Regions from separate parts of the Mesorhizobium sp. P171375 genome, predicted to be linked through region 3. Evidence: predicted binding sites of a transcription regulator. Region 3 holds the regulator's gene; each other region holds the start of a gene.
The links. The regulator LexA, encoded in region 3, represses DNA repair genes until DNA is damaged. The targets are predictions, from matches to a motif close to TGTTCNNNNTGTGTTCNG.
Positions count from the first base shown of each region.

Region 1: the regulator LexA is predicted to act here: its motif matches at 1,852-1,869, upstream of ACYHH6_RS26865 (ATP-dependent helicase).
Region 2: the regulator LexA is predicted to act here: its motif matches at 1,853-1,870, upstream of ACYHH6_RS14880 (PA0069 family radical SAM protein).
Region 4: the regulator LexA is predicted to act here: its motif matches at 1,058-1,075, upstream of parE (DNA topoisomerase IV subunit B).

Region 1 covers NZ_JBYNWF010000001.1:5,488,714-5,494,591, forward strand. The annotation lists gene ACYHH6_RS26855 (glucose/quinate/shikimate family membrane-bound PQQ-dependent dehydrogenase) at 1-1,393, opposite strand, end outside; gene ACYHH6_RS26860 (hypothetical protein) at 1,547-1,669, opposite strand; gene ACYHH6_RS26865 (ATP-dependent helicase) at 1,910-4,585, shown strand; gene ACYHH6_RS26870 (ABC transporter permease) at 4,608-5,648, opposite strand; gene ACYHH6_RS26875 (ATP-binding cassette domain-containing protein) at 5,645-5,878, opposite strand, start outside.
Region 2 covers NZ_JBYNWF010000001.1:3,122,482-3,128,359, reverse strand. The annotation lists gene ACYHH6_RS14895 (GFA family protein) at 1-117, shown strand, start outside; gene ACYHH6_RS14890 (hypothetical protein) at 107-1,081, opposite strand; gene ACYHH6_RS14885 (glycosyltransferase) at 1,291-1,794, opposite strand; gene ACYHH6_RS14880 (PA0069 family radical SAM protein) at 1,945-3,099, shown strand; gene rnhB (ribonuclease HII) at 3,253-3,948, shown strand; gene ACYHH6_RS14870 (F0F1 ATP synthase subunit B) at 4,236-4,727, opposite strand; gene ACYHH6_RS14865 (F0F1 ATP synthase subunit B) at 4,738-5,337, opposite strand; gene ACYHH6_RS14860 (F0F1 ATP synthase subunit C) at 5,404-5,628, opposite strand; gene ACYHH6_RS14855 (F0F1 ATP synthase subunit A) at 5,696-5,878, opposite strand, start outside.
Region 3 covers NZ_JBYNWF010000001.1:4,578,542-4,584,419, forward strand. The annotation lists gene ACYHH6_RS22125 (ComEC/Rec2 family competence protein) at 1-2,094, shown strand, start outside; gene lexA (transcriptional repressor LexA) at 2,101-2,853, opposite strand; gene ACYHH6_RS22135 (molybdopterin molybdotransferase MoeA) at 2,971-4,176, opposite strand; gene moaC (cyclic pyranopterin monophosphate synthase MoaC) at 4,176-4,658, opposite strand; gene trpC (indole-3-glycerol phosphate synthase TrpC) at 4,661-5,473, opposite strand; gene trpD (anthranilate phosphoribosyltransferase) at 5,478-5,878, opposite strand, start outside.
Region 4 covers NZ_JBYNWF010000001.1:4,983,379-4,989,256, forward strand. The annotation lists gene cpaB (Flp pilus assembly protein CpaB) at 1-885, opposite strand, end outside; gene parE (DNA topoisomerase IV subunit B) at 1,146-3,200, shown strand; gene ACYHH6_RS24325 (FUSC family protein) at 3,245-5,314, shown strand; gene ACYHH6_RS24330 (DUF2336 domain-containing protein) at 5,319-5,878, opposite strand, start outside.

The DNA of each region.
Region 1 (5,878 bases), 910 kb from region 3:
TGATGTCGACCAGCGTCGGCTGCGCCGGCACGTCCATGTCCCAGAGGTCGTGATGCACGGTCTGCCGCACCCAGCGCAATTGTCCGGTGGCAAGATCGAGCGCGGTGATCGAGGAGGAGAACTTCTCGACATTGGCGCTGCGCCCGGCGCCGAGCTGGTCCGGCGTCTGGTTGCCGAGCGGCACGTAGAGAAGGCCGAGCTTCTCGTCGGCGCTCGGTGTCGACCACATGTTGGGTGAGTTGTGGGTGTAGGTCTGGCCCGCCGCCAGCGGTGTCGTCTGGTTCGGATTACCGGAATCCCAGTTCCACACAAGCGCGCCGGTGTCGACATCGAAGGCGCGGATGACGCCGGACGGTTCCTCGGTCGAATAATTGTCGTTGACCGCGCCGCCGACGATGATCTTGCCGCCTGATATCAGCGGCGCCGATGTCGAATAGTAGTAGCCCGACTTCGGGTACGGCATGTTGGTCAACAAATTGAGCGTGCCGGCTTCGGCAAAGGACGGGCAGACCTGGCCATTGGCGGCATCAAGCGCGATCAGCCGCGCGTCCGAGGTCGGCAGATAGACGCGTGTCGCGCAGGGCTGGTCTGCGGCGATCTTGGCATCGGCGTAGTAGGACACGCCACGGCAGGTCTGGTGCTGGCGGTCCTTGTCGAGCTTGATCTTGGGGTCGAAGCGCCATTTCTCCTTGCCGGTCGCAGCATCGATGGCGATGGCGAAATTGTGCGGCGTGCAGATGTAGAGCGTGTCGCCCACCTTCAGCGGCGTTACCTGATAGGTGGTTTCGCCGATGTCATCCGGACCCTTGACGTCACCGGTTTGGTAGGTCCAGGCCGGCTGCAATTTGGCGACATTGTCCGGCGTGATCTGGTCGAGCGGCGAATAGCGCTGACCATAGGGCGTGCGGCCGTAGAAGTGCCACTCGCCCGGAGGCACGTTGCCGCCGAGATCCGCGGTCGGCGTCACCTTGTCGGCGCTGAGCTCGCCGGCGATGTCCTTGGGATCGGCGGTCATCGAATAGCCGGCCACTGCGAGCGATGCGAGCACGGCCAGGATGAGCGGCGCACGCGCGTCGGGGCCGGTGAGGCCCTGCCTTGCCCACGGCGTCAGCAGCCATAGCGCCAGAAGCACGATGACGCCGCCGCGCGGGCCTAGTTCCCACCAATCGAAGCCGATTTCCCACACCGCCCAGGCAAGCGTGCAGAGCACGATCGCAGCGTAGAGCCACAGCGCCGTCGATTTGCGCCGGAAAAGCAGCCAGGCGGTTATCAGGAAGGCGAGCCCGGTGATGACATAATACCAGCTGCCGCCCAGCATCACGAGCCGGACGCCGCCGCCGCCAAGTGCCAGGCCGATGAGGAACAGGATGAGGGAAGTGATGACCACAGCCAAGACGATACTCCTTCGACTGTTGCTTTGCGGCGCCTCTCAGGCAGCCGTCCCTGCCCTGTCGCCAGCTTTCTCCCGCAGGCCGCGTGTGTCAAGCTTGGCCTGCCAGCATAGGGTGAGAACACGGCGGTCCCTTTTATCGCCTCTCGCGACGGCTTAGCGGTGCAGCACATCCAAGAGATTTTGACCGGTCGCGCGCTGGGCATGCGCAACGACCATCTCGGTCGGCACCTGGGCGATCGGGTCGCCCCTGGCGGCCTCTATGTCTGCGACCTTCATTCCAGCACTCGACCTCTTCCACCATGATCCATGGCGCGGCGCGGGATGCCGTCTATGTCGCCGACAAGGTCGGCGAGCGTATGCGGGCAGCAGCCAGGTAGGCCGGGCGAAAGGTTTTGCACAGGCTGTCGGGCGCTGGGGCGATAATATTCCCACCACGATCGAGAATCTGGCTTCCAAACCAGAACAAAACGTAGACACTTCTGGTCTTTCGCCGCCGAATCACTACATTCGGGGGCGATGTCCGGCTTTTCGGAAGACATGCCCTTTTTTGACGAACCCAATGCGCGGCCCGCGGCCCCGTCGGGGATCGCCGCGCGCGCCATGGCGGCCCGCAGCGGCCAAAACAGCGCGCCTGACTACCTGAAAGGGTTGAACCCCGAGCAGCGGCTGGCGGTGGAAACCACCGAAGGCCCGGTCCTGGTGCTGGCCGGCGCCGGCACCGGCAAGACGCGGGTGCTGACCACCCGCATCGCCCACATCCTCGCCACCGGCAGAGCCTTCCCGTCGCAGATCCTGGCGGTGACCTTCACCAACAAGGCCGCGCGCGAGATGAAGCAGCGCATCGGCATTCTGATCGGTGAAGGCAATGTCGAGGGCATGCCGTGGCTCGGCACCTTCCACTCGATCGGCGTGAAGCTGCTGCGCCGCCACGCCGAGCTCGCGGGGCTCAAATCCGACTTCACCATCCTCGACACCGATGACGTCGTGCGGCTGATCAAGCAGCTGATCCAGGCCGAGGGGCTGGACGACAAGCGCTGGCCGGCCAAGCAGTTCGCGCAGATGATCGACGGCTGGAAGAACAAGGGCCAAGGCCCCGCCGACATTGCCGAGGGCGATGCCCGCAGCTTCGCCAACGGCAAGGGCCGCGAGCTCTACAAGGCCTATCAGGAGCGGCTGCAGACGCTCAACGCCTGCGACTTCGGCGATCTGCTCTGCCACCCGATCCGCATCTTCCGCGCCAATCCGGACGTGCTCAAGGACTACCACAGGCGCTTCAAATACATCCTCGTCGACGAGTACCAGGACACCAACACCGCGCAATACATGTGGCTGCGGCTCCTGGCGCAGCGGCCGCAATCCTCCCCCCTCGAGGGGGAGGTGCCCGCGAAGCGGGCGGAGGGGGTCGCCGCAGAAGGCACCACCAGGGCGTCGAGCGCTGCCGCACGGACCCCACCCGACCGGGCTTCGCCCGGCCACCCTCCCCTCAAGGGGGAGGGATCCCAGCGCTCCACCGTAAATATCTGCTGCGTCGGCGACGACGACCAATCCATCTATGGCTGGCGCGGCGCCGAGGTCGACAACATCCTGCGCTTCGACAAGGATTTTCCGGGCGCCACCATCATCAGGCTGGAGCGCAACTATCGCTCCACCGCGCATATTCTCGGCACCGCCTCGCACCTCATCGCCCACAATGAGGGTCGCTTCGGCAAGACATTGTTCACCGAGAAGGTCGCCGAGGACGACGAGAAGGTGCATGTCCACGCCGCCTGGGATTCCGAGGAGGAGGCACGCGCCGTCGGCGAGACGATCGAGACCTACCAGCGCGCCAAGCACAATCTAAACGACATGGCGATCCTGGTTCGCGCGTCCTTCCAGATGCGCGCCTTCGAAGACCGCTTCATCACGCTCGGCCTCAACTACCGCGTCATCGGCGGCCCGCGTTTCTACGAGCGCATGGAAATTCGCGATGCGCTGGCCTTCTTCCGCGTCGTCGCCAATGGCGGCGACGACCTCGCTTTCGAGCGCATCGTCAATGTGCCCAAACGTGGCCTCGGCGAAGCCACCATCCGCCAGATTCACGACACGGCGCGTGCACTGCGCATCCCGATGCTGGAAGCGGCCGGCAACCTCGCCGAAAGCGACGAACTGAAGCCGAAGCCGCGCGCCGCCTTGCGCGAAGTCGCGGCCAATTTCGAGCGCTGGCAAAAGGCCCTTGAAACCAAGCCGCACACCGAACTCGCCGAGACCATTCTGGAGGAGAGCGGCTACACCGACATGTGGAAGAACGACCGCTCGGTCGAAGCGCCGGGACGGCTGGAGAATTTGAAGGAGCTGATCCGCTCCATGGAGGAGTACGAGTCGCTGCGCTCCTTCCTCGAACATGTGGCGCTGGTCATGGATGCCGAGCAGAACGCCGGGCTCGATGCCGTCAGCATCATGACGCTGCATTCGGCCAAAGGCCTCGAATTCGAGACCGTCTTCCTGCCCGGCTGGGAGGAAGGCCTGTTCCCGCATCAGCGCGCGCTGGACGAAGGCGGCCGTTCCGGACTGGAGGAAGAGCGCCGGCTCGCCTATGTCGGCCTGACCCGGGCCAAGAAGAACCTGCATATCTGGTTCGTCTCCAACCGCCAGATCCACGGCCTGTGGCAGTCGACCATCCCGTCGCGTTTCCTCGAAGAGTTGCCGAACGCCCATGTCGAGGTCGCCGAAAGCGGCAACTCCTATGGCGGCTACGGCAATTCCTATGGCGGCGGCTCGTTTGCTTCAGGACGCGGTGGCCGCCAGAACCCCTATGGCGCTTCGCGCTTCGACAATGTCGGCGCGGAAAAATCCGGCGCGTTCTCCAACACCTATGCGACGCCGGGCTGGCAGCGCGCGCAGGCCAACCGCACCGAGGCGACCGACCGCAACTGGGGCTCGCGCTCGGGCCATCAGGTCGAGCGCATCGGCTATGGCGAGACCGACTCCGGCTATGGCGCCGGCCGCACCTCGGTCAAAGGCCGCACCATCGACGGCGAACTAGTCGCCAAATCCGTCGCCGACACGCCGTCGCCCTTCAGCGTCGGCGACCGCGTCTTCCACCAGAAATTCGGCAACGGCAACATCTCGGCCATCGAAGGCAACAAGCTGACCATCGACTTCGACAAGGCCGGCCAGAAACGCGTGCTGGACGGGTTTGTTAGCGGGGTGTGAGCTGCCTTAACGGCTACCCCCCTCACCTGTACCGCGCCTGGTTCCACTTATGCCCCAGCAGCGACAGGATGATGATCAGCCCGTTGAAGAACTGCACGTAGAAGCCGCTCAGCCCCGCCGCCACCACGCCGGTCTGGATGAAGGCGACGGTGACCGCGCCGATGGCTCCACCGGCAACCGTGCCGATGCCGCCCCAGGTCGGCGTGCCGCCTACGAACACCGAGGCCAGAACCGGCAAGAGATAGCCGTCGCCCGCCGTTGGCCACCAGGTGAAGTTGATCATCACCGAAAACGTGCCGGCGATCGCAGCCCCAATGCCGACGAAGACGAACACCTTCACCCGCACCCATTTGACGTCGATGCCCATCTGTTGGGCGCTGTCGGGATTGTCGCCGACCACCCTGACCTGCGCGCCGAAGCGGTGGCGGTTGTAGAGCATCGCTGACAAAACGACGAAGGCGAGCGCCCAGAAGATCTGCACCGGGATACCCCACACCTGGCTGGAGAAGATCTTGTAGGCCCAGCTGTCGGCAAGGCCGGTCAGCGCCGTCGACTTGCCCTCGTTGATGATCTGGATCAGGCCGCGCAGCAAAAAGTTCATGCCGAGCGTGGCGATCAGCGACGACAGCCCGCCATAGACTACGAGCGATCCGACGAGGAAGCCAAGCAGCGTCCCGGTGACGATTGCTGCCGCAATGCTGAGGAACGGATCGTAGCCTGCCTGCACCACCAGCGCGAACACCCAGGAGGCAAAACCCATGGTGGCCGGAAACGACAGGTCGATCTCGCCGCAGGTGACGACGAAGACCAGCGGCACCACCACGAACAGCGCGACCGGCAGCGTCGTCAGCACGGAGCTGTAGAGATACCAGGTGGTGAACACCGTCGGGTTGGCGACCAGGAACACCGCCATCATTACGATGAACACGGCGAGCGTGCCGAGAGCGGCGCGATTATCGATGACGAAGCCGCGCAGCCAGTGATCGGACGGGTGTTTCCACTCAGGTCGCGCTGCCTCGCCGCCGAGCGGGCTCTGCAGATCGGGTTCCATGGTCTTGCTCATCGCACTGCCCTCCCTGCGTCGCCGGCCTCGTGCAATCCAGCCAATCCGCCGGGGTGCGCCACGTCTTCCATGAAATTGATGAGATCCTCAGCCGAGTTGACCTCGGTGCGGTCGGCGGTCAGCGCCACCTTGCCGCGGTCCAACACCACGAAGCGGTCGGCAATGTCGAAGACATGGTGGATGTTGTGGCCGATGAACAGGATCGAACGGCCGCTTGCCCGCACCTGACG
Region 2 (5,878 bases), 1.5 Mb from region 3:
CGACTGCGGTTCGGTCGCGAGCCGGTTCCAATGGACTATGATGCCGAGAGCCGCGAGGGCCGCATGGCCCGGCGGCAGGCGCGCTGGATGCCGGTGGAGATCAACGTCAGCGGATGACCGGTTCGCCGTGGAAGCGGCGGCGCGAGGGCGGCGACACACCGAAGCCGACCTCCATCATCAGCCGTGGCTTGCGCGACGGCACGGTGCCCATGTGGAAGCCGAACGGGTCCTCGACAAAGCCGAGACCTGCCTCGCCAGTCAGCGTGACCGGGCTGTCGTCGCCATAGACCTTGAGCACCTCTTCCGCCGGATGGCCGACCAGCAGCGTCAGCTGGTGCTTGAGGCTGCGCCTGTTGTGGCTGCCCCTAACGTACACATGCGGGCCGGTGCCGGCATCGCAAGGCTTCAGGTAGAAGAAGAATTTCAGCATCCGCCAGTCGTCGAGATCGAAATGGTATTTGCCGAGGGAGGCAAGGTTCTTGTCGGCATCGGAGGCCTCGCCGGTCGGAAAGCTCCACCAGACGCGCGTGGTGATCAGCTTTGCCTGCCCGCCGAGATAGTGCTGGGCGATGTCGAGCAGAAGCGGATCGTTCTGGATGGCGAGCGCAGCCTTGCAGCCGAGGATGCGCTCGAAATAGTGGCCGCTGAGCAAAGAGCGGCCGAAACGCTTCTCGGCCTCGCCATGATCCCCAGGCATGAATTCGAGCCGGCGATCGAAATTGCCGAAGCATGGCGTGCTTTGCGCGAAGCTGGCGATCTCCTCATGGATCGCCTGCGGCAGCACCAGACCAGAGAACAACCCATCGCTGCGCAGCGTTTCGACGATCGACTTGAGCTCGACGCCCCTGAACATCGTAGCCCCGGCACTCTGCGCCGGGCGCGCGGCTTTGGCACCCAGCCAGTGCAGCTTGCGCGCCGGCATGGTGCGGGCAAGCATGAACATCGGCAGCCAGGCCGGGTTCTCGCGCATATCCTTGAGATAGGTCGGGATGCGCACGGCAATGCGGCGGAGCAGGCTGCCATTGCGAGCGATGGCTTCCAGGCTGGCGGCGCCGGATTTGTCAGGGGTCGAAAGGTTCATCGGGGTCCTCGGGTATGAACGGAAGCCGACACAGCGTCGGTTGCTCACCGCTCCGGCAATACCCAAACCCAATTGTCCCGCACTGAGGGGAATGCTACCCCCGCGTCATATTTTGTGCAATGCACAACAGACAACGCACCTGCAAAATTCACGCGGGCTAATGAATGGGCAAAGCTTCGGGCGCCCGCGAACCGCCGAGCAAAAGCACCTTACTTCGGCGGCGCCACCCAGATCTCGGCATTGAGCCTCTTCGTCGCCAGGCCGCGAGCGATGGCCTCGGCGCTACGGGCGCTTTTCGCCAGGGACGAAGCTTGGCGCTTGCTGATGACCAGACCTTCGGCCAGCGCCCGGTTTCCCCGGAGCACCCGCGCCAGGAACGGTGCGCGGCTGCCGCGCGAACGGGAAAAGCGCGCCGGCATGGTTTGCCGCGCCGTGTGGGCGACAACGTCATCGATCCAGCCTTCCGAAAGCCGCGCGCCAGGTTCCAGAAACAGCAGCCAGTCGCCTTTCGCCTGCCGGATCCCGGCTGCAATGCCGCCGGCGACGAAGTGACAGCCGGCGTGATCGGCGACACGATGCGTCTGGTCGGTCGAGCCGGTGTCGCAGACGATGACATCGCGCACCACGCCCTCGACCGCACCGCCGATCAGCGAGGCGAGCGTGCGGGCAAGGCCCTCTTCGTCATCCCGGGTTTCGATAAGAACGCTGAGCATATTTAGCCGAATAGCGGAAAGCCTGGCGCAGCGCCAGTTTTGCATTGCACAACAAAAAAGTTCTTGCTTTGTTCTCATCGGCAAAATAGGATTATTTTCATGAACAGACCGAATCGACAGCCGGCCGACAGTCCCTGGGAGAGGGCAAAAATGGAACATATCGTGCGTGCGGACATTGCAGCCTTCGGAGCAGGACGCGCCGAAATGGCCAATGCGATGATCGAACAGAGCGGCATGCGCGTCCGTCCGGACCGCAACCGCGGCCGTTCGGCCGGCATCAATCCGTCCGGCCGCTTCGAGCCCGTCAGCCGGCATGTGTTCGACGACGGCTGGAATTCGCTGGAGGAACTGCCGCCGTTCAAGACCGAGGTGCAGGTCGAGAAGCCGCGCACCATCATCACCCGCAACGAATCGCCCGACATCTCCTTCGACCGTTCGATCAACCCCTATCGCGGCTGCGAGCATGGCTGCGTCTATTGCTTTGCGCGGCCGACGCATTCCTTCATGGGCCTGTCGCCGGGGCTGGATTTCGAATCGAAGCTGTTTGCCAAGCCGGATGCGGCGCGGCTGCTCGACAAGGAACTGTCGAAGGACGGCTACCAGCCGCGCACCATCGCCATCGGCACCAACACCGATCCCTACCAGCCGATCGAGAAGCAATACCGGATCATGCGCGAGATCCTCGAAGTGCTGGAGGCGCGCGGTCATCCGGTCGGCATCGTCACCAAATCCCATCTGGTGACGCGCGACATCGACATATTGTCGCGGATGGCCGAACGCGGGCTGGCCAAGGTGGCGCTGTCGGTGACGACGATGGACCGCATGCTGGCGCGCACCATGGAGCCGCGCGCGTCAACGCCGACCAAGCGGCTGGAGGCGATAAGGCAGCTTTCGGATGCAGGCATTCCGGCCTCGGTCATGGTGGCGCCGATCATCCCCGGCCTGACCGACCAGGAGATGGAACGCATCCTCGATTCGGCCCGTGCCGCCGGCGCCCGCGAGGCCGGCTATGTCATCCTGCGCCTGCCGCTGGAGGTGGCGCCGATCTTCAAGGACTGGCTGCTGCGCCACTATCCCGACCGCTACCGGCACGTGATGTCGCTGATCCGTTCGATGCGAGACGGCAAGGATTACGATTCGGAGTGGGGTAAGCGCATGAAAGGCGCCGGACCTTATGCCTGGCAGATCGGCCGGCGCTTCGAGATCACGGCCAAACGGCTCGGCCTCAATGCCGAGCGGCGGACGCTCAGGACCGACCAGTTCGTCGCCGCCGCCAATGCGACCGAGCAGCTGATGCTGCTCTAAAGACCATCCCTGCCCCGCCATCGTTGGCTGGGCAGGCGAAGAAATCCCGTCCGGCCTGTCCCCCGGCCTGCAGACGGTGCCCTCCCGGTCTTGCCCCACTCGACCCTGGAGGGACTTGCGGAGAATCGGAGCCGATGCGAACCTCGCCGCAACATGGCTCGCGCGCGTTCCGATTCTCCGCTTCTTTTCGAAATCGTCGAGAAGCCCGACTTCTCCTTCGAGACGAAGGCGATGGCCGAAGGTCTGTGGCCTGTCGCAGGCATGGACGAGGCCGGCCGCGGTCCATTGGCTGGGCCGGTGGTGGCGGCGGCGGTGATCCTCGATCCCGCCAACATTCCCGATGGTCTCGACGATTCCAAACGGCTCAATCATTTGCAGCGCGAGGCGCTGTTCCTGAAAATCCTCGGGTCCGCGCTCGGTGTGTCGATGGCCTCGGTGAGTGCCGAAGGCATCGACGGCAGCAACATCCTCAAGGCGAGCCTGGAGGCGATGCGCCGGGCGCTTGCCGGCCTGCCGATACAGGCGAAGCTGGCGCTGGCCGACGGCCGCGACGTACCGCCGGGTCTCATTTGCGAGGGCCGCGCGCTGATCAAGGGCGACCAGCGCTCGCAGTCGATCGCCGCCGCCTCGATCGTCGCCAAGGTGATGCGCGACCGCATGATGTGCGGTTGCGGCAGCCACCACGAGCGCTACGGCTTCGAGGTCCATATGGGCTACGCCACGGTCCGGCATCGGACGGCGATCGAAGCGCATGGGCCGGTGGCAAGGCTGCACCGCGCGTCGTTCGCGCCGTTCAGGCTGGGTGGTGTTGAGGTGGTGGAAGAAGAGGGTTTTGTCGGGTTGGAGTGAGCCGGCGGCGGCACAGCTGATCTCCCCCCTTGTGGGGGAGATGTCCGGCAGGACAGAGGGGGCGCTGTCCCTCCAGCCTGTCAGCCTATGGTTCCCAGATTCCCTACACAATTTGCAGCCGGCGCAGTATGAAAGCGGAAAGCCTGCGATCCTTCGCGCCCCCCTCTGCCCTGCCGGGCATCTCCCCCACGAGGGGGGAGATTAGCAGCTTCAGCGTCTCGCTCATTCTCCCAACAAAAAAGCCGCCAGGTCGCCCGGGCGGCTTCATGTCAGCGAGCTAACCCCACTCAGTTCAGCTTGGCCTTCACGTCCTGGAGCGCGGACTTGAACAGGTCGGCGCCGGCCTTGGCATCGACCTTGGCCGCAAGCAGCGTGCGGGCTGCCTCGACGGCGATGTCGACGGCGCTGGCGCGCACCTCGGCGACTGCCTCGCGCTCGGCCTGGCCGATCTTTTGCTCGGCAAGCGCGGTGCGCCTGACAACATAGTCCTCGGTCTTCTTGTGCGCTTCGGCGGCAAGCATGTCTGCCTCGCGCTTGGCGGCGGCGACGATTGCCGCGGCCTCCTGCTCGGCTTCCTTGCGCTTCTTCTGGTACTGGCCGAGCAGCTGCTGGGCCTCGTCGCGCAGCTTGCGGGCTTCATCAAGCTCGTTGCTGATCTTGGCGGCACGGGCGTCGAGCGCCTTGGCCATCAGCCCCGGTACCTTGATGTAGACGGCGATGCCGAGGAAAATGACAAGGGCGACGGTGGCCCAGAGCGTCGCGAGCGATGTGGCGTCCATGATGTGCTCCTCAGCGGGCCACGGATTTGACGGCCGCCGCGATCTCGGCCTTGCCGGTCTTGCCGCCGACAAGCGCTTCGACGATGGCCGAAGCGGTGTCCTCGGCGATCGTGCCGACTTCCTTCATGGCGTTGGCCTTGATGGAAGCAATGCTGGCCTCGGCCTCGCCGAGCTTCTTGTCGAGCGCGGCCTCGACCTTCTTGCGGGCAGCTTCGGCTTCGGCCTTGGCCGCGTCGTTGGCCTGCTGGCCGATCGCGTTGGCCTTGGCCTTGGCTTCCGTCAATTCCTGCTCGTAGGCGGCAACGGCGGCGTCGGCCTCGCCCTTCAGCCTGGCGGCCTGGTCGAGGTCCTGGGTGATGCGATCGCTGCGCACGTCGAGGATGTCGCCGAGGCGTGGCATCACCACCTTCTTCAGGAACAGGTAGAACAGCCCGAACGTGATCGCCAGCCACAGAAGCTGCGACGGGAACGTCGCCGGATCAAATGGCGGGAACGTGCCGTGCGCCTCGGCGGGCACGCCGGTGCCGGAATGCGTTTCGCCTTCCGTGCCGGTATGAGCGCCTTCGGCGGCGGGTGCGGACTCTTGCGCAAAGGCAGATGTCACGAACATGGACTATCCCCTGATATCAGGCATGGCCGCAGGGTAGCGGCCGGCCTGTCCAATCTTCTCGAGTGCTCAGCCGAACAGGGCGAGAAGCGCGATCAGAAGCGAGAAAATGCCCAGAGCTTCGGTCACGGCGAAGCCGAAAATCAGGCGGCCGAACTGGCCATCGGCGGCCGACGGATTGCGCAGGGCGCCCGCCAGGTAGCTGCCGAAGATGTTGCCGAGGCCAATGCCCGCGCCGCCCATACCCAGGCAAGCGATGCCGGCGCCGATGTACTTTGCTGCTTCTGCGTCCATTTCAAAACTCCTTTGGATCTGTAATTCCGTTGCAATTCCATCCAGCGAAGATGCCGGAAACTCTCGATTAGTGCCCGGGATGCAGGGCGTCGTTCAGATACATGCAGGTCAGCACGGCAAAGACGTAGGCCTGCAGGAAGGCGACCAGCAATTCAAGGGCCGTCAGCGCGACCGCCATGGCCAGCGGCAGCACCGAACCGGCGACGCCGACGGCGCCCAGCGCGCTGAGGCTGACGACGAAGCCCGAAAA
Region 3 (5,878 bases):
AGCGAGCCGGGCTTTGCCCAACCAATCGCGATTGTGCTGCTCATGGCCTGTTGCGCAGCCGTCGCGCGGTCCTGGCCGAAGACGCATCTGCTCTGCGTGGCCGCGATGCTGTGCGCGCTCGGCGTCGTCGCCGCCAAGGTCGAGACCTGGCGCGCCGGAACGCAAATGCTGGGCTCCGAGATCCAGACACGGCTGACCGGACGCGTCGTCAGCCTTGAGGAGATGGAAAACGGCCGCGTCAGGCTGACGCTCGACATTATTTCCACCGCTCACCCCAAGCTGCGCTACGCGCCGGAGCGGGTCAGGCTCTCGGCGCGTGGGATTCCGGCCGATATGACCGCCGGCTCCCTCATCGCCGGCTATGCCAGGCTGTTGCCGCCGACGGGTCCGGTGCGACCGGAGAGCTATGATTTCTCCTTCGACAGCTATTTCGCCGGTATCGGCGGCAGCGGCTTCTTTCTCGGCAATCCGAAAACCATTGCTTCGCAGGGCCCGCCGCCGCTGACCGCACGGCTCTCTTCGGCAATCGAGAATGCGCGCGAAAACATTGCCGACCATATCAGGGGCAAAATCGGCGGCGCCGAAGGCGAGATTGCCGCGGCGCTCATAGTCGGCGTGCGCGCCGGCATTCCGGACGAGGTCAACGAGGCTATGCGGCGCACTGGCATCTACCACATCATCTCCATTTCCGGCCTGCACATGGCGCTGGTCGCCGGCACCATCATGGCATTGTTGCGCGGCGCCTTCGCGCTGTTTCCCGATTTCTCCTCGCGCCGGCCTGTCAAGAAATATGCCGCCGCAGCGGCACTTGTTTCCATCGCCGCCTATCTCGTCATTTCAGGCATCGTGGTTGCCGCCGAGCGCAGCTTCATCATGCTGGCGGTCATGCTTGTCGCGGTGCTGTTTGATCGCGCAGCGCTGACCATGCGCAATCTGGCGATCTCGGCCATCGCCGTCATCCTTGTGTCGCCGCATGAGGTTGTCGGCCCGAGTTTCCAGATGTCGTTTGCGGCCACCGCCGCCCTTGTCGGCGCCTATGCCGGCTGGGCCGACTACCGTGCCGACAAGGTGAGAACGCCGCCCGCAAGGCGCTCGTTCGTCGGCTTTCTGTCGCGAAGATTCCTGCTGGCCATGGGCGGCCTCGCCATGACCTCGATCATTGCCGGAAGTGCCACCGCGCTATTCGCCATCTGGCATTTCCAGCGCGTGTCGCCGCTCAGCCTGCTCGCAAATCTGGCCGTGATGCCGATTGTGTCGTTGATCGTCATGCCCTTCGCCGTGCTCAGCGCGCTGGCGATGCCGTTCGGCGCCGATGGACCGTTCCTTTATGTGATGGGCAAGGGCCTGGCGGCGATGATCGCCATCTCCGCCTGGATTTCTCAGCGCTCGCCGGTCGATGCCGTCGGCCTGATCTCTATCCGCTCGGTGCTGCTGGTGGCGGTCGCCCTCGTCATCGCCACCATGGCCACCACGTGGCTGAGGCTGGCGGCCGTGCCTTTCGCGCTGGCCGGCCTGTTGACTGTGCCACAGGTGCGCACGCCCTATGTGCTTATCTCGGAAGATGCGCATCTGGTGGCATTGCCGATCGGCGGCGGCGAACTCGCGCTCAACCGGGAACGCTGGAACGAATTCACCACCGATAATTGGAAACGGGCATTGAGAGCCGAAACCATTATCCCGCCTGAGATTTTCGAGGCAACGGACACGCGGTTCGATCTAGACCCGCTCGACCTGCCGCCAGGCTCGCCCTTCTATTGCACAGGCAATCTCTGCATTGCCCGGCATCCGGCCGGAGCCATCATCGCGCTGGCAAAAGACCGCAACACAGCGCGGCCAGCCTGCGCTTTCGCGAGCCTGATCGTCATCGACGACGCCACCGCCTACAATCCGTGCCGCGACCCGCTGGTGCTGGTCGTGACCAAGAAGCAACTTGCCCGCGATGGCAGTGCCGCCGTCTTCTTCGACCCACAATCGGCCGCGACAGCGCCAATGATCCGTTTCGCCGTCGACAAGCCCTATCGTCCCTGGCACGAGCAACGCCGCTTCTCACGCGAAGCACGCGGTCTGCCGCCTTACAAGCATCGCGAAAAGTAAGCCGGCTCAGTAGCGCCGGATCAGGCCGACCAGCTTGCCCTGCACCTTGACCCGGTCCGGCCCGAAGATGCGGGTTTCGTAGGCCGGGTTGGCGGCTTCCAGCGCGATCGAGGCGCCCTTGCGGCGGAAGCGCTTCAACGTCGCTTCCTCTTCATCGACCAGCGCCACCACGATCTCACCGGGGCTGGCCGTATCGGCATTGCGGATGATCACCGTATCGCCGTCGAAAATGCCGGCCTCGATCATCGAGTCACCCTTGACCTCGAGCGCGTAGTGTTCGCCGCCCATGATCATGTCGGGCGGCACCGAGATCGAATGCGTCTGGTGCTGGATGGCGTCGATCGGCACACCGGCGGCGATGCGGCCCATCACCGGGATCGACACCGCGGAAACGGCGTCGTCATTGCCGGCCGACATCGAACGAGACGAGGAGGCCGGCTTGATCTGGCGGCCGAGACCGCCTTGGCCCTGACCGCCTTGGCCGAGGCTGCCCTGGATGATGCTTGGCGAAAACCTCTTCGCCGCATTGAGGCCGGGTGCGATCGAGTCGGGCAGCCGCAGCACCTCGAGCGCGCGCGCCCGGTTCGGCAGCCGGCGAATGAAACCGCGCTCCTCCAGCGCCGTGATCAGGCGGTGAATGCCGGACTTGGACGCAAGGTCGAGCGCCTCCTTCATCTCGTCGAAAGACGGCGGGATTCCGCTCTCCTTCAGGCGTTCATGGATGAACATCAGAAGTTCATGTTGTTTGCGCGTCAGCATCGCGGCCCCCACGGGTTCTGAAACCAGAATCAGAAAAAACAAACCCAGAACAAACACTATCTGTTCCAGTTGTGTTCCGCAACCTTTTAAAGTTTAATGAATGTGTTGACGTTTTGTTCAGCGTAACATCAGGACGCTGCAGGCGGCACCCGCGGCGGCGGCCGGAGCGAAGGGCTCGCGCACGATCAAGCCGTTGGCGTCGGCCAGCATTCTCAGCATCGAGGAATCCTGGATGCCGAACGGCGTCGCCACCCTTGCGCCGGTTTCTTCGCTCACCACGGCGCGCACATAGTCTTGCCTCAGATCATTGGCCGGCATCGCGGCGCCAAGCTGCGCGGGGCGGATGTCCTGCCGGTGCGTGCGGCCGCCGAGCTGCGCCAAAAGCGGCTTCAAAAACAGCTGCGAGCAGACCAGGCTCGCCACCGGATTGCCGGGCAGGCCGATGCACCTGATGTCGCCGAGACGCCCGAACATCAGCGGCTTGCCCGGGCGCATGGCGAGCTTCCAGAAATCGAGCTTCATGCCTTCGCTGGTCAGTACATCGTGCACGAGGTCGTGGTCGCCGACCGAGGCGCCGCCGAGCGTGACGATGACGTCGGCTTTTGCCGCGACAGCCTTGCGCACCAGCGCCGCTATGTCGGCTTTGCGATCTGCCGCAATGCCGAGATCAAGCGCTTTGGCGCCGACAGACTGCGCGGCGGCCGCAACGCCGTAAGCGTTGGAAGAGATGATCTGATCCGGACCGGGGTCACGCCCCGGCGGCAGCAATTCGTCGCCGGTGGCAATGATCGCGACCAGAGGCCGGCGCACGACGTTGAGCATCGGATGATTGGCCGACGCCGCAAGCGACAATGCGGCCGGATCAAGCACGCGACCTTTTTGCAGGAGCAGGTCGCCTTGAGAGAAATCCAGTCCACGGCGGCGGATGTTACGGTCTTTCGCGGTCGGCTCGGTGACCTCGATATGGCCATTGCCAAGGTCGCGGACATTCTCCTGGATGACGATCGTGTCGGCACCTTCGGGCAGCGGGGCGCCGGTGAAAATGCGGACAGCCTCCGCCCTGCCGACCGAGCCGTCAAAGCCGCGTCCGGCCGGCGCCATGCCGATCACCGAAAGCCGCGCCGGGGCGGATGCCACATCCTGCGCCCGCGCGGCATAGCCGTCCATGGCGGACGCGTTGAAAGGCGGCTGAGTGCGCAGCGCCACGACAGGTTCCGCCAGCACCCGGCCGGCCGCATCCGCCAGGGCGATGCTTTCACCCGGCAGCGCCGCAGCGCCTTCCAGCAGGCGCTCCAGCGCCTCGGCCACCGGAACCAGCGCCATCAGGCGCCCGCCTTGTAGTCGCCGGACTTGCCGCCGGTCTTTTCAACCAGCCTTATGCCGGAAATCACTATGGCGCGGTCGGCCGCCTTGGCCATGTCGTAGATGGTCAGGCAGGCAACCGAGGCCGCGGTAAGCGCCTCCATTTCAACGCCGGTCTTGCCGGTGACACGGGCAAGCGCGGTGACCCTGAGGCCGGGCAGGACGGTGTCCGGCTCGATGTCGACCGACACCTTGGTCAACAGCAGCGGATGGCAGAGCGGGATCAGCTCATGCGTCTTCTTGGCTGCCATGATGCCGGCGATGCGCGCTGTGCCCAGCACATCACCCTTCTTGGCGTTGCCGTCGAGGATCATTTTCAGGGTTTCAGGCCGCATCGAGACAAAGCCCTCGGCGACTGCCGTGCGCGTCGTCTCCGCCTTGTCGCCGACATCGACCATATTGGCCTCGCCCTTGGCGCCGAGATGGGTGAGGGCGGCTGGCATCCTCAGACGGCCTCTGCCGGCGTCTTGCCCGTCAAAAGCAGGCGCGTTGCCGCCGCCACATCCTGTTGCCGCATCAGGCTCTCGCCGACAAGGAAGGTTTCGATGCCGGCCTTTTGCATCCTGAGGCAGTCGTCGTGGGTGAAAATGCCGCTCTCGCTGACCAGCAAGCGACTGCCCGGCACCATGGACGCCAGCCGCTCGGAGGTTTCAAGACTGGTCTCGAACGTCCTCAGATTGCGGTTGTTGATGCCAATCAGCCGCGACGAGAGTTTTACCGCGCGCTCAGTCTCGGCCTCGTCATGCACCTCGATCAGCGCATCCATGCCGAGTTCGAATGCGGTCGCTTCCAATTCGCTCGCCAGGGCATCGTCGACGCTGGCCATGATGATCAAGATGGCGTCGGCGCCCCAGGCGCGGGCCTCGTAGACCTGGTAGGGATCGAACAGGAAATCCTTGCGCAGCGCGGGCAGCGACACCGCCTTGCGGGCGTTGGTTAGAAATTCCGGCGCGCCCTGGAAGGATGGCGCATCGGTCAGCACCGAAAGACAGGCGGCGCCGCCTTTTTCATAGGCCTGCGCCAGCGTCGGCGGGTCGAAATCGGCACGGATCAACCCTTTGGAAGGGCTCGCCTTCTTGATCTCGGCGATCAGGGCAAAGTTGCCCGATCTGCGCTTCGCCTCGAGCGCCGCGAGAAAGCCGCGCGGCGCGGTGGCATCCTTCGCCCGTGCCTTGATCTCGGCCAGCGGTATCAGCGCCTTTGCCGCCGCGATCTCGTCGCGCTTGTAGGCCTCGATCTTGCGCAGAATGTCAGCCACGGCCCTATCCGTTCGAAATCTCGACCAGCCTGTCGAGCACGCCTAGCGCCCGGCCGCTGTCGATGGCTTGTGCCGCCGCCGCCATGCCGTCGGCAAGCGTTGATGCCTTGCCCGCCACCACCATGCCGGCGCCGGCATTCATCAGCACCGTGTCGCGATAGGCGCCGGCAGCGCCGCCCAGCATGTCGCGCAATGCCTGGGCGTTGTAGGCGGCGTCTCCGCCGCGCAACTCGTCCTTGGTATGGCGTTGCAAACCGACTGCTTCCGGGGTGAGCGTAAAGTGGCGGATCTCGCCACCGGCCAGTTCGGCAACCTGCGTTTCGCCGGTGGTGGTGATCTCGTCATAGCCGTCGCCATGGACGACCCAGGCATGCTCTGTACCCAGCGCCTTCAATGTCTCGGCCA
Region 4 (5,878 bases), 400 kb from region 3:
AACCTGGTATTCCTCGACCTGCGTGCCGCGCGTCACGATGATCGTCTTGAATTTCGGCCTCTCAGGCTCCTTGGTCGCGGCCGTGAACAGCGCGCCGGCAGCGGCCTGAACGCTGGACGCGACCGACCCGCCGAAGGATGAGATGGTGGTGACGCCGTCCTTTGCGGCACCGCCGTCGGCGGAGGAGCGGAGCGACAGCGACAAGGTGCCGACGGTGCGGGCAAGCGCCACTTTCTGCGCGCCGTCCGTTGTTACCTCGATGGTTACGGAATTGGCGATCTGCGGCGTGGTCTGGCGCTCGTCGGCGCCCTGCCCGACGGTCAGCACCCTGGCGTCGGAGACGACGATTTCGGAGGTAACGGTCGAACCGGCCGCGCCTTGCGCATTCTTGGCCACTTCCTGGATTTCACCGGCATCGCGAGTCAGCACCACGTCGACGCGGTCACCCGGCATCACGAAGCCGCCGACCCCGGCGATCTCGTCGGTGCGGATGGTCACCGCCCGCATGCCGGGCGTCATCATGTTAGACAGCGTCGCGCGGCCGTTCGGCCCCGACAGCTTGCTGAGCAGCACCGGCTCGTTGATCTCGATCGGCGACAGCACAACACGGCTGCCTTCGGCAAGCAATGCGTTGATGGTGGTGAAGGCGCCCTGCGGCACGGACTCTTCCGACCATGGGATTTCAGTGAGCTGTGCGCGGTCGAGTTCCATGCCGTAACGCAGCGGTGCGTTGGCCACCACAATGGTCTTGAACTCAACTTTTGGGGTCACGGGCGCCGGGATCGCCGCCGTCTTTTCCTCGGCATCGGTCCTGGCCTGGCTCTTGACCCAGAAATCCGCGGCAAAGATCGAGATCGCGCCGAAGACGGCGGCGATTCCGATCATGGTTATGGCCTTGCCCCTCACAACTAACCCCTGACACCCTGATGGTCTTTTGTTTATTGAGGCCCACACTAGGCCGCTTGGTTAAAGATTCAGGAATCCCGGCCGGTCCGCACGGACCTATTTCCGCCGGCTTGGTTATCGAAAGGTTTTAGGATAAGAAGGGGTTAAATCCCCGAACGTAACAGGAACTTCCGTCGCTTGGCGCTGAAAAGCGTGGCAGTATCGACGGGTGATTCGCGGCACCGGATTCTATGGCAGGCATGGACGACAACAACGATCTTTTCGGCAATCTGGAAAAGCAGCCCCAACCGACCCGGACAACGGCGCGCCCAGCTGATCCGCTGGTGCAGGCCGCGAAGCGTCCCGTTGCGACCAAGGATGGCAGCGAAGGCTACAGCGCTGCCGACATCGAGGTGCTGGAAGGGCTGGAGCCGGTGCGGCGCCGTCCCGGCATGTATATTGGCGGCACCGATGACAAGGCGATGCACCATCTGTTCGCCGAGGTCATCGACAATTCGATGGACGAGGCGGTCGCCGGCCATGCCACCTTCATCGACGTCGAGCTTTCGGCCGACGGGTTTCTGACCGTTACCGACAATGGCCGCGGCATCCCGGTCGATCCGCATCCTAAATTCAAGAAGCCGGCGCTCGAAGTCATCATGACGACGCTGCATTCGGGCGGCAAATTCGACTCCAAGGTCTATGAGACCTCGGGCGGCCTGCACGGCGTCGGCGTCTCCGTCGTCAATGCGCTGTCGGACCATCTCGAAGTCGAAGTGGCGCGAGGCCGCCAGCTCTACCGCCAAAGATTCTCTCGTGGCGTTCCGGTGAGCGGGCTGGAGCAGCTCGGCGAAGTGCACAACCGCCGCGGCACCAAGATCCGCTTCCATCCCGACGAGCAGATCTTCGGCAAGGGCGCAGCCTTCGAGCCGGCACGGCTCTATCGCATGACGCGCTCGAAAGCCTACCTGTTCGGCGGTGTCGAGATCCGCTGGAGCTGCGATCCGTCGCTGATCAAGGAAAAGGACCAGACGCCGGCCAAGGCGGAGTTCCATTTCCCCGGCGGCCTGAAGGACTACCTCAAGGCATCGCTCGGCGACGACTTCCAGGTGACGCGGGAAATCTTCGCCGGCAAGAGCGAGAAGCAGGGCGGCCACGGCTCGCTGGAATGGGCGGTGACCTGGTTCGGCGGCGACGGCTTCATCAACTCCTACTGCAACACCATCCCGACCGGCGAAGGCGGCACGCACGAAGCCGGCTTCCGCAATGTGCTGACACGCGGGCTTCGCGCCTATGCCGATCTCGTCGGCAACAAGCGCGCCTCGATCGTCACCTCCGAAGACGTCATGATCTCGGCGGCAGGCATGCTTTCGGTGTTCATCCGCGAGCCGGAATTCGTCGGCCAGACCAAGGATCGGCTGGCAACGATCGAGGCCATTCGCATTGTCGAGACCGCCATCCGCGATCCCTTCGACCATTGGCTGGCCGACAATCCGCAGGAAGCCTCCAAGCTCTTGGAATGGGTGATCGCGCGCGCCGACGAGCGGGTGCGCCGGCGTCAGGAAAAGGAAGTGTCGCGCAAGAGCGCGGTGCGCAAGCTCAGGCTACCCGGCAAGCTCGCCGACTGCACGCAGAATGCCGCAGCCGGCGCCGAGCTGTTCATCGTCGAAGGCGACTCGGCCGGCGGCTCGGCCAAGCAGGCGCGCGACCGCGCCAGCCAGGCCGTCCTGCCGCTGCGCGGAAAAATCCTCAACGTCGCCAGCGCCGGCAACGACAAGCTGGCCGCCAACCAGCAGATTTCGGATCTGATCCAGGCGCTCGGTTGCGGCACGCGCTCGAAATACCGCGACGAGGATCTGCGCTACGACCGCGTCATCATCATGACCGACGCCGACGTTGACGGCGCCCATATCGCGTCGCTGCTGATCACCTTCTTCTACCAGGAAATGCCGGGCCTGGTGCGCGACGGCCATCTCTATCTGGCGGTGCCGCCGCTCTATTCGATCCGGCAAGGCGGCAAGGTCGCCTATGCCCGTGACGATGCGCACAAGGACGAGCTGTTGCGCACCGAATTCACTGGCCGTGCCAAGGTCGAAATCGGCCGCTTCAAGGGCCTGGGCGAGATGATGGCCGCGCAGCTTAAGGAGACCACCATGGACCCGAAGAAGCGCACTTTGCTCAGGGTCGATGTGAACGAAATCGATTCAGCCACCAAGGACAGGGTCGATGAGCTGATGGGCACCAAGCCTGAGGCCCGCTTCCGCTTCATCCAGGAACGCGCCGAATTCGCCGCGACGGAAGTGCTGGATATCTAAGCGTCAGCCGGTCTAGCCTGCGCTTCCGATACGGAGACCAGCTTGTGATCTGGGCGCGGCTGAAGAGCTATTTCGAAGCCAGTTTGGCGGGGCTGGCTCAGCCGACACGCTCGGACTGGATTTTCGCGCTACGCACCGTTTCGGCCGGCCTGATCGCGCTTCTCCTTGCCTACGCGCTAAAACTCGAACACCCGCAATGGGCGATGATGACAGTCTTCATCGTCGCCCAGCCGGTCGCCGGTATGGTGCTGGCGAAAGGCTTTTACCGGCTGCTCGGCACACTGGCCGGTGGGCTTGCGGCGATCGGCATCACCTCCGTTTTCGGCACCAACCCCTGGCTGCTGGTCACGGCGTTGTCCGTCTGGATTGGCCTGTGCACGCTGGCTTCGTCGCTGCTGCGCAACCCGGAAGCCTATGGCGCCGCACTTGCCGGCTATACCGCGATGATCATCGGGCTGCCGGCTTTTGGCCAGCCGCATGTGATCGTCGATCTCGCTGTCGCGCGCTGCGCCGAGATCGTGCTCGGCATTGTCTGTGCCGGGCTGACGAGCCGTCTGATCCTGCCCAAGCTGGCGGCCGACGCCATCATCTCCAGGCTGAAGCGCAGCATCCTCGACCTTGCCATTTATGCAGGCGGCGCTTTTTCCGGCGGCGACCCGGCGACGCTAGCCGGCCTGCACCGCAAGCTTATTGCTGACGCCCAGACGCTGGCCGAGATGCGCACCTATGCCCGGCTCGAAGCGCCGAGCTTCGCCACCCGCGCCCATCCGGTCCGGCGCACTATCGGCCAGCTCCTGTCGGCGCTGTCGGCGGCGCGCGCGCTGCATTCGCACGCCGCGCCGAAAAACGCAGCACTCATCCCGGTGCGCTCCGAACTGCAGTCGCTGGTCAGCGAACTTGCAGCCACGTCCGAGGCGCTGGACGACACGTCGCCCTGGGTGACGCGGCTTGACGCGATCGCCGGCAAGGCCCGGCAAATGCCCGACGCCTCGACCGATCAGGGCGACGACAGGGTCGGCACCATAACGCGCCTCACCATCGCCGCCGATTTCGCCGAAGCCTTCAGGCAGGTGCTGCGCGGTCTGGATGCCCTGCGCGCACCGGTGACCCGTCCTGGTCAAGGCAACAGGCAGCAGCCCGCGCTGGTGGTGCACCGCGACTACCCCGGCGCTTTTCGCAATGCCATACGCGCGGCCCTCGCCACGCTGGCGGTCGCCGCCTTCTGGCTGACGACGAAATGGTCCGATGCCGCCGGCACCGTCATTCTCGTGGCCGTCGTCTCCAGTCTTTTCGCCGCCCGGCCTGACCCGGTTCAGGTGTCATGGGGGTTCTTCAGGGGAACGCTGCTGGCTTTGCCCTTTGCCTTCCTTGTCGGCCAGGTCGCGCTGCCCGCCCTGCCCGGCTTCGGCTGGTTCACGCTATTTGTCGTGCCGATCCTGATTCCGACGGCGCTGGGCATGGCCAATCCGCGCACCGTCGGCGTGGCGACCGCCTTTGCCATCAACTTCCTCGCCTTCCTCAGCCCGCATCAGGCGATGACCTATGCTCCGGGCCCGTTCTTCGCCGGCTCGGCGTCGGTGCTGGTCGGCATCCTGCTGGCGATCGGCGTCTTCATCGTTGTGTTGCCCGCCGACCCGTGGCTTGCGGCCAACCGCATCGTGCGCGCCATGCGAGAGGACCTGGCCCGGCTTTGCCTGCATGAGCGTATGCCGCGGCGTTCGGCTTTTGAGAGCCTGGCCTATGACCGTATCAACCAGCTGATGCCACTCTTGCAGAATGCCGGCAGGAAAGGCGATGCCGTCCTCGGCGGCAGCGTTGCCGCCGTCACCGTCGGTCTCGAGATCCTGCGGCTGCGCACCGCGCAGCAGAGCCCGGCCACGCCTTCCGAAACCGCGCTTTCGATCGGCAATTTCCTGCGCGGTCTGGCGCGTGAACTGCTCTTTCGCGCACCCGGCGATCCGCAGACGGCAACCATCGCCGTCGCCCGGCAATATGCGACCGGCCTTTCAGAGCGCAGCGGCAGTGCCGACACGCTGCAGATCGCAGCCTCGCTGCGCATCATCGCCGCAGCGATCGAGGATTTCCCGGATTTCTTCGCCAAGGATCGGGGCTAGGACGTCAAGCTGCGGCAATTGCCAGTGCGTGACCACGCGCATTTTCGCGCAGCGCGTCGAGATGGATCGACTTGACGAGGCCGGCGAGATCGCCCTCCGTGGACTGGCCGCCGAGTTCCTTCAGCATCAGCCAGCTGACTTCCTGCACGCCGGCGACGCGCTTGCCGTTGGCGACTTCGCGCCAGATCTTGAGCGCGCGCAGGATGATGGCGTGGGTCGGAGCGGCAAGACCGGCGCCGCGAAACAGCGCCTGCAGCGCAACGTCTTGTCCGCCGGCAAGCAGCGCCCGCACCCGTTGCTCCGACTGTTGGCTGAGCGCGACCAGGGTCGAGCCGAAAAAGTCGACCTTGCCATGGGCAATGGTGCGTATGATGAAACTTGCGGTCAGGTCGCCGCGCAGGCGCAGATGTTCGATGAGTGCGCCATGTTCCTCCGTGCGCGTGCATTCGACCAACCGCACCGAAGCCTTGACGCAGGCATCGCGCGTGACGCGCTCGGCTCTGGCTGCCCCCATCAGCGCCATGACCAGCGGTGAACCCTTCAGCGTTTCGCCGAGCTTGACCA